Caulobacter sp. FWC2: one gene and its partner. The protein of the gene in region 2 binds, or shares a complex with, the protein of the main gene of each other region. Links are inferred from orthologs where the notes say so. Each region holds a gene or a part of one and is shown on either strand. Other genes may lie near its edges.

What was found. Proteins that work in one complex are often made in the same cells at the same time.
Region 1: the proteins of ccmB (region 2) and ccmE are in contact, whole or in part, in a solved structure (PDB 8CE8), measured with the Escherichia coli proteins. The link is inferred for Caulobacter sp. FWC2 from one-to-one orthologs.

The regions. Positions count from the first base shown.
Region 1 is NZ_PEBF01000001.1:1,027,248-1,031,827, reverse strand. The notes cover bases 1,461-4,454. They hold ccmE (cytochrome c maturation protein CcmE), read right to left. Parts: upstream 3,213-4,454; coding sequence 2,709-3,212; downstream 1,461-2,708. Other genes in these bases: ccmI (c-type cytochrome biogenesis protein CcmI), read right to left, coding at 3,209-4,315; CSW62_RS04895 (heme lyase CcmF/NrfE family subunit), read right to left, coding at 1,461-2,563. Also shown: CSW62_RS04900 (cytochrome c-type biogenesis protein), read right to left, coding at 132-584; more of CSW62_RS04895, read right to left, coding at 581-1,460; CSW62_RS04880 (hypothetical protein), read right to left, coding at 4,536-4,580. UniProt on the Escherichia coli protein: Heme chaperone required for the biogenesis of c-type cytochromes. Transiently binds heme delivered by CcmC and transfers the heme to apo-cytochromes in a process facilitated by CcmF and CcmH.
Region 2 is NZ_PEBF01000001.1:5,213,897-5,219,560, forward strand. What follows is about bases 1,466-4,440. They hold ccmB (heme exporter protein CcmB), read right to left. Parts: upstream 3,299-4,440; coding sequence 2,633-3,298; downstream 1,466-2,632. Other genes in these bases: CSW62_RS24625 (DMT family transporter), read left to right, coding at 1,595-2,488; ccmA (heme ABC exporter ATP-binding protein CcmA), read right to left, coding at 3,295-3,909; acnA (aconitate hydratase AcnA), read left to right, coding at 4,093-4,440. Also shown: heme ABC transporter permease CcmC, read right to left, coding at 1-615; CSW62_RS24620 (Spy/CpxP family protein refolding chaperone), read right to left, coding at 723-1,355; more of acnA, read left to right, coding at 4,441-5,664. UniProt on the Escherichia coli protein: Required for the export of heme to the periplasm for the biogenesis of c-type cytochromes.

The DNA.
Region 1 (4,580 bases), 4.2 Mb from region 2 along the record:
ACCCGCGCGTCCTACGCGCGGTCCCTTGTGGATCTGAGAACCTAGTCGTGACGGCGAAAGGTGCAATGGTTCTCGGATTACCTTTGCGTCATTGGACTCGCTTCTTGCGGCTCCATTTCGGCGCAATCGTGTCAATCGTCTTGCAGCAATTTAGCGACGCGGTCCTCTTCGTCCCGCGAAAGCTCTGTCTCGACCGTCTCGCGACGCCGCAGCAAGCCGACCATCAGGACGCCGCCGATCAGCAGCACCCCCACCGGAGCCAGCCACAGCGCGGCGTTGCCGGCCGAAAAGCGCGGCTTCAGCAGCACGAACTCGCCGTAACGCTGCACAAGAAACGCGCGGATCTCGCCATCGCTGCGCCCAGCCTTGACCTGTTCGCGGACAATACGTCGCAGGTCGCCGGCCAGCTGAGCCTCGGAGTCGTCGATCGACTCGTTCTGGCAGACCAGGCAGCGGACTTCCTTGAAGAGGTCGCGGGCGCGGGCTTCCTGCGCCGGATCGGGCAGACGCTCGGTGGGCTCCGACGCACTGCCCATCAGGGCGACGGCGGCGACGGCCACCAGCAGAGCGCGGACGCGGCTCACGACACGACCTCGCCGGCGCGGCGGCCGACGCCCAGGCGTACGCGGCGGTCGGACAGCGACACCACCCCGCCCAGAGCCATGATCAGCGGGCCCAGGAAGATCAGCCGCACCCACGGGTTCACATAGGCGCGCACCAGCCAGGCCGGCTTGCCGCCCTCGCCCGCCCGGCGTTCGCCCAGCACGACATAGATGTCGTCCAGCATGCGCGGGCAGATGGCGACTTCCGAGGTGGTCTGGGAGCCGGTCGGATAGAAACGGCGCTCGGGCTCGGCATGGCAGATCTCATTGCCAGCCTTATTGAGCACCTTCACGATCCCGCGCTCGGCCAGGTAGTTCGGGCCCTCGACCGTGCCGACATCGGTCAGGGTCAGGGTGTAGGCGCCCAGGGCGTGGCTTTCATTGAGGCTCAGCGCCTGGGCGGCCTCGACGCGCCAGGCGGTCTCGAACGAGGCCCCCAGCACGAAGACGCCCAGGCCGGCATGGGCCAGGGTCGTGCCCCAGGCCCCGCGCGGCTGGCCCTTGGCGCGACGGATGCTCTCGGCGGCGGGCGCGCGGAACAGCTTCAGGCGCTCGGCCATCTCCAGCAGCGCGCCGCCCAGCAACCAGAAGCCCAGGGCTAGACCGGCGCTGGCCAGGGCCTTGCGCGGCTGGACGATGCCGTAGGCCACGAGGCCCAGCGCTGCGGCGGCGGCCAGCACGACCCACAGCTTGCGGGCCACGCCGCGCGCATCGCCGCGCTTCCAGGCCAGCAGCGGCCCGGCCGGCAGGACGCAGAACGCCAGGATCATCAGCGGCACGAAGGTCAGGTTGAAGAACGGCGTGCCAACCGAGACAGCCTCGCCGTCCATGGCCTCGCGGATCAGCGGATAAAGCGTGCCCAGCAGCACCACCGCCGTCGCCGTCGACAGCAGGATGTTGTTGAGCACGATGGCGCTCTCACGGCTGACGGGTCTGAACTGGCCGCCGGGGTTCAGGCTGCCGGCGCGCAGGCCGAACAGCAGGAAGCCCGCGCCAGCCGCGACGCCCATCATCATCAGCAGCAGCACGCCGCGCGTCGGGTCGACCGCGAAGGCGTGAACGCTGGTCAGAACGCCAGAGCGCACCAGGAAAGCGCCCAGCATCGAGAAGGTGAAGGCCGCCAGGGCCAGGAACGCCGTCCAGCCCGGCAGCGCGCCGCGCTTCTCGGTGACGATCGCCGAGTGCAGCAGGGCCGCGCCGATCAGCCACGGCATGAAGCTGGCGTTCTCGACCGGATCCCAGAACCACCAGCCGCCCCAGCCCAGCTCGTAATAGGCCCAGAAGGCGCCCAGGGTGATGCCGACGGTCAGCAGGCTCCAGGCCGCCAGGGTCCAGGGCCGCACCCAGCGGGCCCAGGCCGCGTCGATCCGGCCCTCGATCAGCGCCGCCAGCGACAGCGAATAGACCACCGAGAAACCGACATAGCCGCTGTAGAGGAACGGCGGGTGCACGGCCAACGCCCAGTCCTGCAGCAGCGGATTGAGCGACCGCCCCTCGACCGGGACCTCGATCAGACGGGCCAGCGGGTTCGAGGCGAAGACGGTGTAGGCCAGGAACATCACGCCCAGCGCGCCCTGGATGGCGATGGCGTAGGCCCGCAGGCGCGGCGGCAGGCTGTCGCCGAAGAAAGCCATGGCCGCGCCGTACCCGGTCAGCACCAGGCACCACAGCAGCATCGAGCCCTCGTGGCTGCCCCAGGCGCCGGCCACCTTGTAGAGCAGCGGCTTGGCGGTGTGGGAGTTGGCGGCCACGTTGGCCACCGAGAAGTCCGAGACCACGAAGGCGTGGATCAAAGCCGCGAAGGCCACGGCCACGGCGACGAAGGTCGCCACCGCCGCGCCGCGTCCGGCCCCGGCCAGCACCGGCGAACGCCGCGCGCCGCCGACGGCCGAGAGGCCGGTCTGGGCGACCGACAGCATCAGCGACAGGATCAGGGCGAAGGCGCCCAGTTCGACGATCATCCCCTTCTCCCCTTGCGGGAGAAGGTGTCGCGCAGCGACGGATGAGGGGTCGCGCAGGCCTTGCCAGATAGGGCTTTCAACCCCTCATCCGACCTGCTTCGCAGGCCACCTTCTCCCGCAAGGGAAGAAGGAACACGGAGGGCCATCATGGCTTCTGGCTCCCGTAGCTCGGAGCGCCATAGTTCGGAGGCGGCGCGCCCTCGCCGCGCCACTCGCCCTGCTTCTTCAGCGCCTTGGCGACGTCGCGAGGCATGTAGCGCTCGTCGTGCTTGGCCAGCACCTGCTTGGCGACGAAGACGCCGCTTTCATTGAACGTCCCCTCGGCGACGATCCCCTGCCCTTCGCGGAACAGATCGGGCAGGTCGCCGTGATAGCTCACCTTGGCCGTGGCCTTGTGGTCGGCGACCACGAAGTCGACATCGCCGCCGGGATGCTTGACCACGCTGCCGTGCTGGACGAGGCCGCCCAGCTGCACCTTGCGACCGGGCGCGACGTGCGCCTCCTGGGCCTGGGCCGGCGTGTAGAACAGCGAGATGTTGTCGCGCAGGCCGTACAGCGCCAGGCCGACGGCCAGGGCCAGCACGGGCGCCACGGCCAGCAGGATGGTCAGGCGACGACGCGCCTTGCGGGATTTGGGCCAGAAACTCATGGCGTGGTGATCTTCTGCGGAGGCGTGTCGGCGGCCTGGCGCAGGGCCGACAGCACCTTGGGCTGGTCCTTGAAGCGGGCGGTCGCCGAGGCCAGCGCCGCGTCGCGCTTGGCGCTCTCGCCCAGCACGGCATAGGCGCGGACCAGGCGGACCCAGCCGTCAGGATCGTCGGGAGACTGGGCCAGGCGCGCGGCCAGGCCTTCGACCATGCCGGCGATCATGCCCTGCACCTGCGGGTTCTCGTTCGCGGCTTGCTGGTCGCTGGGCAGGCGGCCCGAGGCTTCGACCTGGGCGATCTCCTGGGCGAGCGCCGCGCGGCCCGGGTCGTTGGCCGGCAGGCTGGCTGCGAGGGCGCGCCAGTCGGCGACACCGCCGGCCACGTCGCCGTCGGCGACCTTGCCGCGGCCCAGATAGTAGCGAGCGCGAATGTCGTTCGGCGCGACCCTCAGCGCCTCGCCGAAGGCCAGCTTGGCGTCGGCGCCCACCTGCCCCTTGGACTCCATGACGAAGGTCTCGCCCAGCAGGCTCCAGAGGTCCCCGCGCTTGGGCGCCAGGCGGACGGCCTTGCGCAGAGCGGCCTCGGCGCCGGGCAGGTCGCCGGCGGCGGCGCGGGCCTTGGCCAGGAAGGCCAGGGGTTCGGGATCGGTCGGCCGCTCGGCGGCGACGCCTTCCAGCACAGCGGCGATCTTGGCGGGCTCGAGCGTGGACGGATCGGCGGCTTTCCATTCCGCCACGCGCTTGGCGTAGGGCTGGTCGGCCATCTCGGGCTTGCCCACGGCGACATAGAGGCCGACAGCGGCGACACAGGCCGCGCCGACGGCGATCACCACCGCCTTGCGAGGCGTTGCGCCATCACGCGCCCAGGTCTCGGCCTGGTCGGCGGCGGCCAGCAGGCCTCGCCCGGCCTCGGCGCGGGCGGCCTTGAGTTCGGTCTGCGCCAACAGGCCGTCGATGGCCAGGCGCTCGACCTCGGCCAGACGGCGGCGATGCGGTTCAAGCCGGGCCTGGGCGTCGTCGACGGGCCGGGCGCGCGCCGCGCCCCGCAGCACCAGCCCCGCCGTCGCGGCCGACAGCCCCGCCGCAGCGATCCAGAAAGCGATCATGGCCGCGTGGTAGCGTGTTCCAGCCCCGGCCGTTAGCGGAAAAAGCGCTTAAGTGGGTCCTATCCCCTCTCCGATCTCCCCGGCGAAGGCCGGGGCCCAGATCGAACCCACGAACGATCGAGAGGTGGACGCCGTCGAAAGGCGCGAACACCCAAGACGCTCAGGATGGATCTGGGTCCCGGCCTTCGCCGGGAAGAACGGGGTTTGGGGGCTTGAGCCGCTAAGCCGCGATCGCCGCCGCCGCCCGGCGACGCACGATCTCGGC
Region 2 (5,664 bases):
CCAGGCATAGATGGCCGGCAGGCCATCGCCGTCCTTGGCCATGAAGGTCGACGAGCCCTGGTGCAGGGTGTTCCACCATTCGACCGAGAACTTGACGATTGGCAGGTTGATCAGGCCGACCAGGGCCAGGATCGCGGCGGCGCGCGCGGCCTTCTGTTCGTCCTCGAGCGCCCCGCGCAGGGCCATGTAGCCGAGATAGAACAGCAGCAGCACCAGCACCGAGGTCAGGCGCGCGTCCCACACCCACCAGGTCCCCCACATCGGCTTGCCCCACAGCGAGCCGGTGATCAGGGCCAGGGCGGTATAGACGGCGCCGATCGGGGCGCAGGCCTGGGCGGCGAGGTCGGCGAGCGCCTGGCGGAAGACCAAGGCCAGGAAGCTGGCCACGCCCAGGCAGACATAGATGAAGATGGCCAGGGAGGCGGCCGGGATGTGGATGAACATCATCCGCACCGTATCGCCCTGCTGATAGTCCTCGGGGACCAGGAAGGTCATGACCAGGCCGGCGAGCCCGGCGAGAGCCGACAGCGCGCCGAGCCACGGCGCGGCCCACCGCGAGAAGGCCATGAACCGCTCGGGATTGGTCAGGAAGTCGAACGTGTGGCGCGCGTCCATATCGGCTGCTTAGAGCGCGGCGAGAGCGCGGGCAATGGTCGTATCGCTACTGAAGGGGAGAAGGCGCGACGGTTGCAGGCCCGCCGCGCCTTCGTGCTCGGTCGGGGTCAGCCGACCTTGCGCTCAATGATCACCTTGCGTTGGCCGCCTTTGAACACGGCCGGCCCGCCGCCGGTCTCGAAGCGGCGGACGAAGACATGCTGGTCGCCTTCACCCTCGCCCATGCCCAGGATGTCGAAGGTCTTCTGCTGGGCCGGGGTCAGGGCCGTGTAGAAGGCGCGGGTGGCCTCGGCGCGCTTCTTCATGGCGTCGGCGGCCTTGGTCATGCGGTCCAGGCGCTCCAGCGTGGTCGGCGGGGCGCGTTCGGCGCGCTCCATTCTGTCGCCGTCCTTGTCGCCCTTGGAGACTTCGCGCTTCTCGACGACGATCTTGGGCGTGGTGGCTTCGACATAGGCCTTCAGGGCGCCGTCCTGGTCGCCGCGCAGCTGCAGGATGTCGCGCAGGCGCTGGGCGCGCTTTTCAGGATCGGCGTGCCGGCCCTGGTGCATGAACATCGCGTCCGGCCCCATGGCCATCATCATCTCCATCGGGGGCAGTGGCGGAAGCGGCGGCAAGGGCGCCTCGGGCGGCGGCGGCGGGGCGGGCGGCGCCGGGGGCGGCGGAACCTGGGCCAGGGCCGCGCCGGCCAGAAGGGTGGTGGCGGCGCCCGCGAGCGCCAGGCGGGTAAGGGTTTTACGCATGGTTGTGAGCTCCCTGTCGTATGATGACGAGAGCTTGGCCATCGCCATATGGCGCGAAAATGTCCGAAAACATGAACAATGTTCCATGTTTGACGAACGCCGAAAAAGGTTCCGCGCTTGCCCTCCAGCGGGCGTGCTTTATGTCAGCTGCCAGTTCCGGGATCGCCATGATCTAGAGGACGCCGGTCCCGCCGTGCGTCAGCGCCGGTCTGCCCGTGTTTCCGGCCCGGAGTCCTTGCATGAAGTCGATCGCTTTTGTCGCCCTGGCGCTGGCGGGGCTCTGCTGGGGTCTCGGCTTTCCCACCGGCAAGCTGATCCTGACGCAGATGGACGCGGCCCACATGGTGCTGCTGCGCTTCGGGGTCGCAGCCCTGGCCGCCGCGCCGTTCGCCCTGCGCTCGCCCGAGGTCCGCGCCCTGTTCAAATCGCCGGTCGTGTTGCTGGCGGGCGTGCTCTACGGCGTGGCCTTCATGGTCCAGTTCGAGGGCCTGGCCCATGTCAGCGTCACGGTGGCGGCGCTGCTGGTGGGCGCCATGCCGGCCCTGATCGCGGTCAGCGCCAAGGTGCTGGGCGAGAAGGTCTCGCGGATGTCTTGGGCGGGCGTGGCGGCGGCGACGCTGGGCGCGGTCCTGATCGCGGGCAAGCCGGACGGCGCCAGCTCGCCGTGGGGCGTGGCGCTGTCGCTGGGGGCGCTGTTCCTATTCCTGGCCTGGCTGCTGACCCTGCGCCGCGCGCCCAAGGCCCCGAACGCCATGGCCATTCCGGCGGTGTCGATCATCATCGCGGCCGTGACCGTCCTCCCGATCGCCTTCGTCATGCACGGCCCGCCGAAACTGACCCTGAGCGCCCCCGTCTGGGCCGCGATCCTGGCTCAGGGCGTCCTGGCCACCCTGCTGGCCACCGCCGCCTGGCAGTACGGCGCGGCCCGCGTCGGTGCGGCCAGCGCCGGGGTGTTCATCAATATCGAGCCGCTGATCGGCGCGTGCTGCGGCGTGCTGCTGTTCGGCGACCACCTGACCGTGGCCCTGTTCGCCGGCGGCCTGCTGATCATCGGCGGCTCGCTGGCGGTGGTGCTGGGCGAGAAGGCGGCGGCCCTGGGCGACGTGCAGGCGACGGTCGCGCCGACGGCGTGAAACTCAAATCTCTCGTCATCCCGCGACTTGTTCGCGGGACCCATTTGTCCGCCGCAAGTGCAGAGAAAGCTCAAGCTCTAACGTAGAAGCTGAACCATGGGTCCCGCGCATAAAGCGCGGGATGACGGTTGAGGTGTAAGGTCTCTAATCCAGCGCGTTCCTACCAGCCGCGCCCATGGCCAGCGGCGACAGGGCGATCGCGCCGACGCAGTAGGCCAGCAGCAGCAGCAGCCCGCCGGTCCACGGCAGGCCGGCCGAGTAGCCGTCCAGCGCCCCGGCCCCGAAGATCACCGGCGGGGCGAACAGCGGCAGGACGATCACCGCCACCAGCAGGCCGCCGCGCTTGCTGCCCAGGGCGAGAGACGCGCCGAGACCGCCGAGGAAGGCGAAGGCGAGACCCCCGGCCAGGGCGCACAGCACCAGCAGCGGCATGACCTTGAGGTCCGCGCCCAGCATCAGGGCCGCGACAGGGGCGGCCAGGGCCAGCGGCGCGCCGGTGGCCAGCCATTGGGCCAGGCACTTGGCGACCGCGACGGCCTCCAGCGGGGCGGGGCCCAGCGCCAGCAGGTCAAGGGTCCCGTCCTCGTAGTCGCGCTCGAACAGGCGCTCCAGCGACAACAGCGCCGCCAGGGCCAGGGCCAGCCAGGCGATGCCGGGGGCGATCGCCGCCAACCGCTCGGGCGCGCGGCCCGAGGCCATCGGCAGCAGCACGACGACGCAGGCATAGAAGGTCAGGGCCAGCAGCGGCCCGCCGCCCTTGCCCCAGGCCAGGGCCAGCTCCCGCCGCAGGAGGACGCCGAACGCCTTCATGCCCCGACCTCCACGCTACGCGCCGGGATCGGCAGCGGATCGTGAACCGAGGCCAGGATCATGCCGCCGCCGGCCAGGTGCTCAGCCATCACCGACCCGAACGCCGCGCGCTGGCCGGCGTCCAGCGGGGCCATGGGTTCGTCCAGCAGCCACAGCGCGCGCGGACTGGCCGCCAGCCGCGCCAGGGCCAGACGGCGGCGCTGGCCGGCCGACAGGCGGCGGACTTCCAGGTCGAGCAGGCGATTAAGGTCAAAGCGCTTGGCCGCGGCGCGGGCGCTGTCCTCGGTCCCGCCGGTCCACAGGGTCTGGAAGCGCAGTTCCTCCCAGGCCGTGCGGCTGGATTTGAGCCCGTCCTGGTGACCCAGCAGGTGCAGGTGTTCGGCGCGCGCGGCGTCGGCCTCGATCGGTCCGGCCTCGCCCTCGAAGGCGATGGCGCCCTCGACCGGCCGCAGCAGGCCCGCCACGGCCCGCAGCAGGCTGGTCTTGCCCGCCCCGTTGCGGCCCACCAGCACCGCCGCCTCGCCGGCGCCAAGGGTCAGATTCATGCCGGAAAACAGCGTGCGTTCGCCCCGCGCGATCGCCAGTTCCTTAATGAGAACAACTCTCAACATGCCAAGACCCCGCGCGCGACATGGACGTTCGGCGGAGGTGGCGCTAAGAAGCGCGCGGTCGTCCCCCTCCAGTCGTTTTGGGTGGTACGCGGCGCGGAGGCGGAACCTGTGTGTCCCCTTCGATCAGCGCGTGATCCCGGGAGCGGTTTTCGGACGGCCGTGGACAGAGAAGGATCCTTGAGCATGGCGTCTGTTGACAGCCTGAAAGCCCGCCGCGAACTGAAGGTCGGCAACAAGTCTTACGTCTATTACAGCCTTCGCGCCGCTGAGGAAGCCGGTCTGACCGGAACTTCGTCGCTGCCGGTGTCGATGAAGGTGCTGCTGGAGAACCTGCTCCGCAACGAAGACAGCGTTTCGGTGTCGGAAGACGACCTGAAGGCCGTCGCCGCCTGGCTGCAGAACAAGGGCTCGGTCGAGCACGAGATCAGCTTCCGCCCGGCCCGCGTGCTGATGCAGGACTTCACCGGCGTTCCCGCCGTCGTCGACCTGGCCGCCATGCGCGACGCCATGGTCGCCCTGGGCGCCAACCCGGCCAAGATCAACCCGCTGAACCCGGTCGACCTGGTCATCGACCACTCGGTCATGGTCGACAACTTCGGTAATCCCAAAGCTTACGACGACAACGTCAAGCGCGAGTACGAGCGCAACATCGAGCGCTATCGCTTCCTGCGTTGGGGTTCGTCGGCGTTCAACAATTTCCGCGTGGTGCCGCCCGGCACCGGCATCTGCCACCAGGTGAACCTGGAATACCTGGCCCAGACCGTGTGGACCAACGAAGTCGATGGCGATGAAGTCGCCTATCCCGACACCGTCGTCGGCACCGACAGCCACACGACCATGGTCAACGGCCTGGCCGTGCTGGGCTGGGGCGTAGGCGGCATCGAGGCTGAAGCCGCGATGCTGGGCCAGCCGATCCCGATGCTGATCCCGGAAGTCATCGGCTTCAAGCTGACCGGCGCCATGCCGGAAGGCGCGACCGCGACCGACCTGGTGCTGACCGTCACCCAGATGCTGCGCAAGAAGGGCGTGGTCGGCAAGTTCGTCGAGTTCTACGGCGACGCCCTGGCCAACCTGACCCTGGAAGACCAGGCGACCATCGCCAACATGGCGCCGGAATACGGCGCCACCTGCGGCTTCTTCCCGATCTCGGCCTCGACCATCGCCTATCTGAAGGGCACCGGCCGCACGGCCGAGCGCGTCGCCCTGGTCGAAGCCTACGCCAAGGAACAGGGTCTGTGGTGGGAGCCGGGCACGGCCGAGCCGACCTTCACCGACACGCTGGAGCTGGACCTGTCGTCGGTGCTCCCGTCGTTGGCCGGTCCCAAGCGTCCGCAAGACCGCGTCCTGCTGTCGGAAGCCTCGTACAAGTTCCATGAATCGCTGGTCGGCGAGTTCGGCAAGAGCGACCAGCCCGACCTGCGCGCGCCGGTCGAGGGTGAGAGCTTCGACGTCGGCCACGGCGACGTGGTCATCGCCGCCATCACCTCGTGCACCAACACGTCGAACCCCTCGGTCCTGATCGCCGCCGGCCTGGTGGCCAAGAACGCGGTGGCCAAGGGCCTGAAGGTCAAGCCGTGGGTGAAGACCTCGCTGGCCCCCGGCTCGCAAGTCGTCACCGACTATCTGGCCAAGGCCGGCCTGACCAAGCACCTCGATGCTCTCGGCTTCAACCTGGTCGGCTACGGCTGCACCACCTGCATCGGCAATTCGGGCCCGCTGCCGGAAGCCATCAGCAAGACGATCAACGACGCCGAC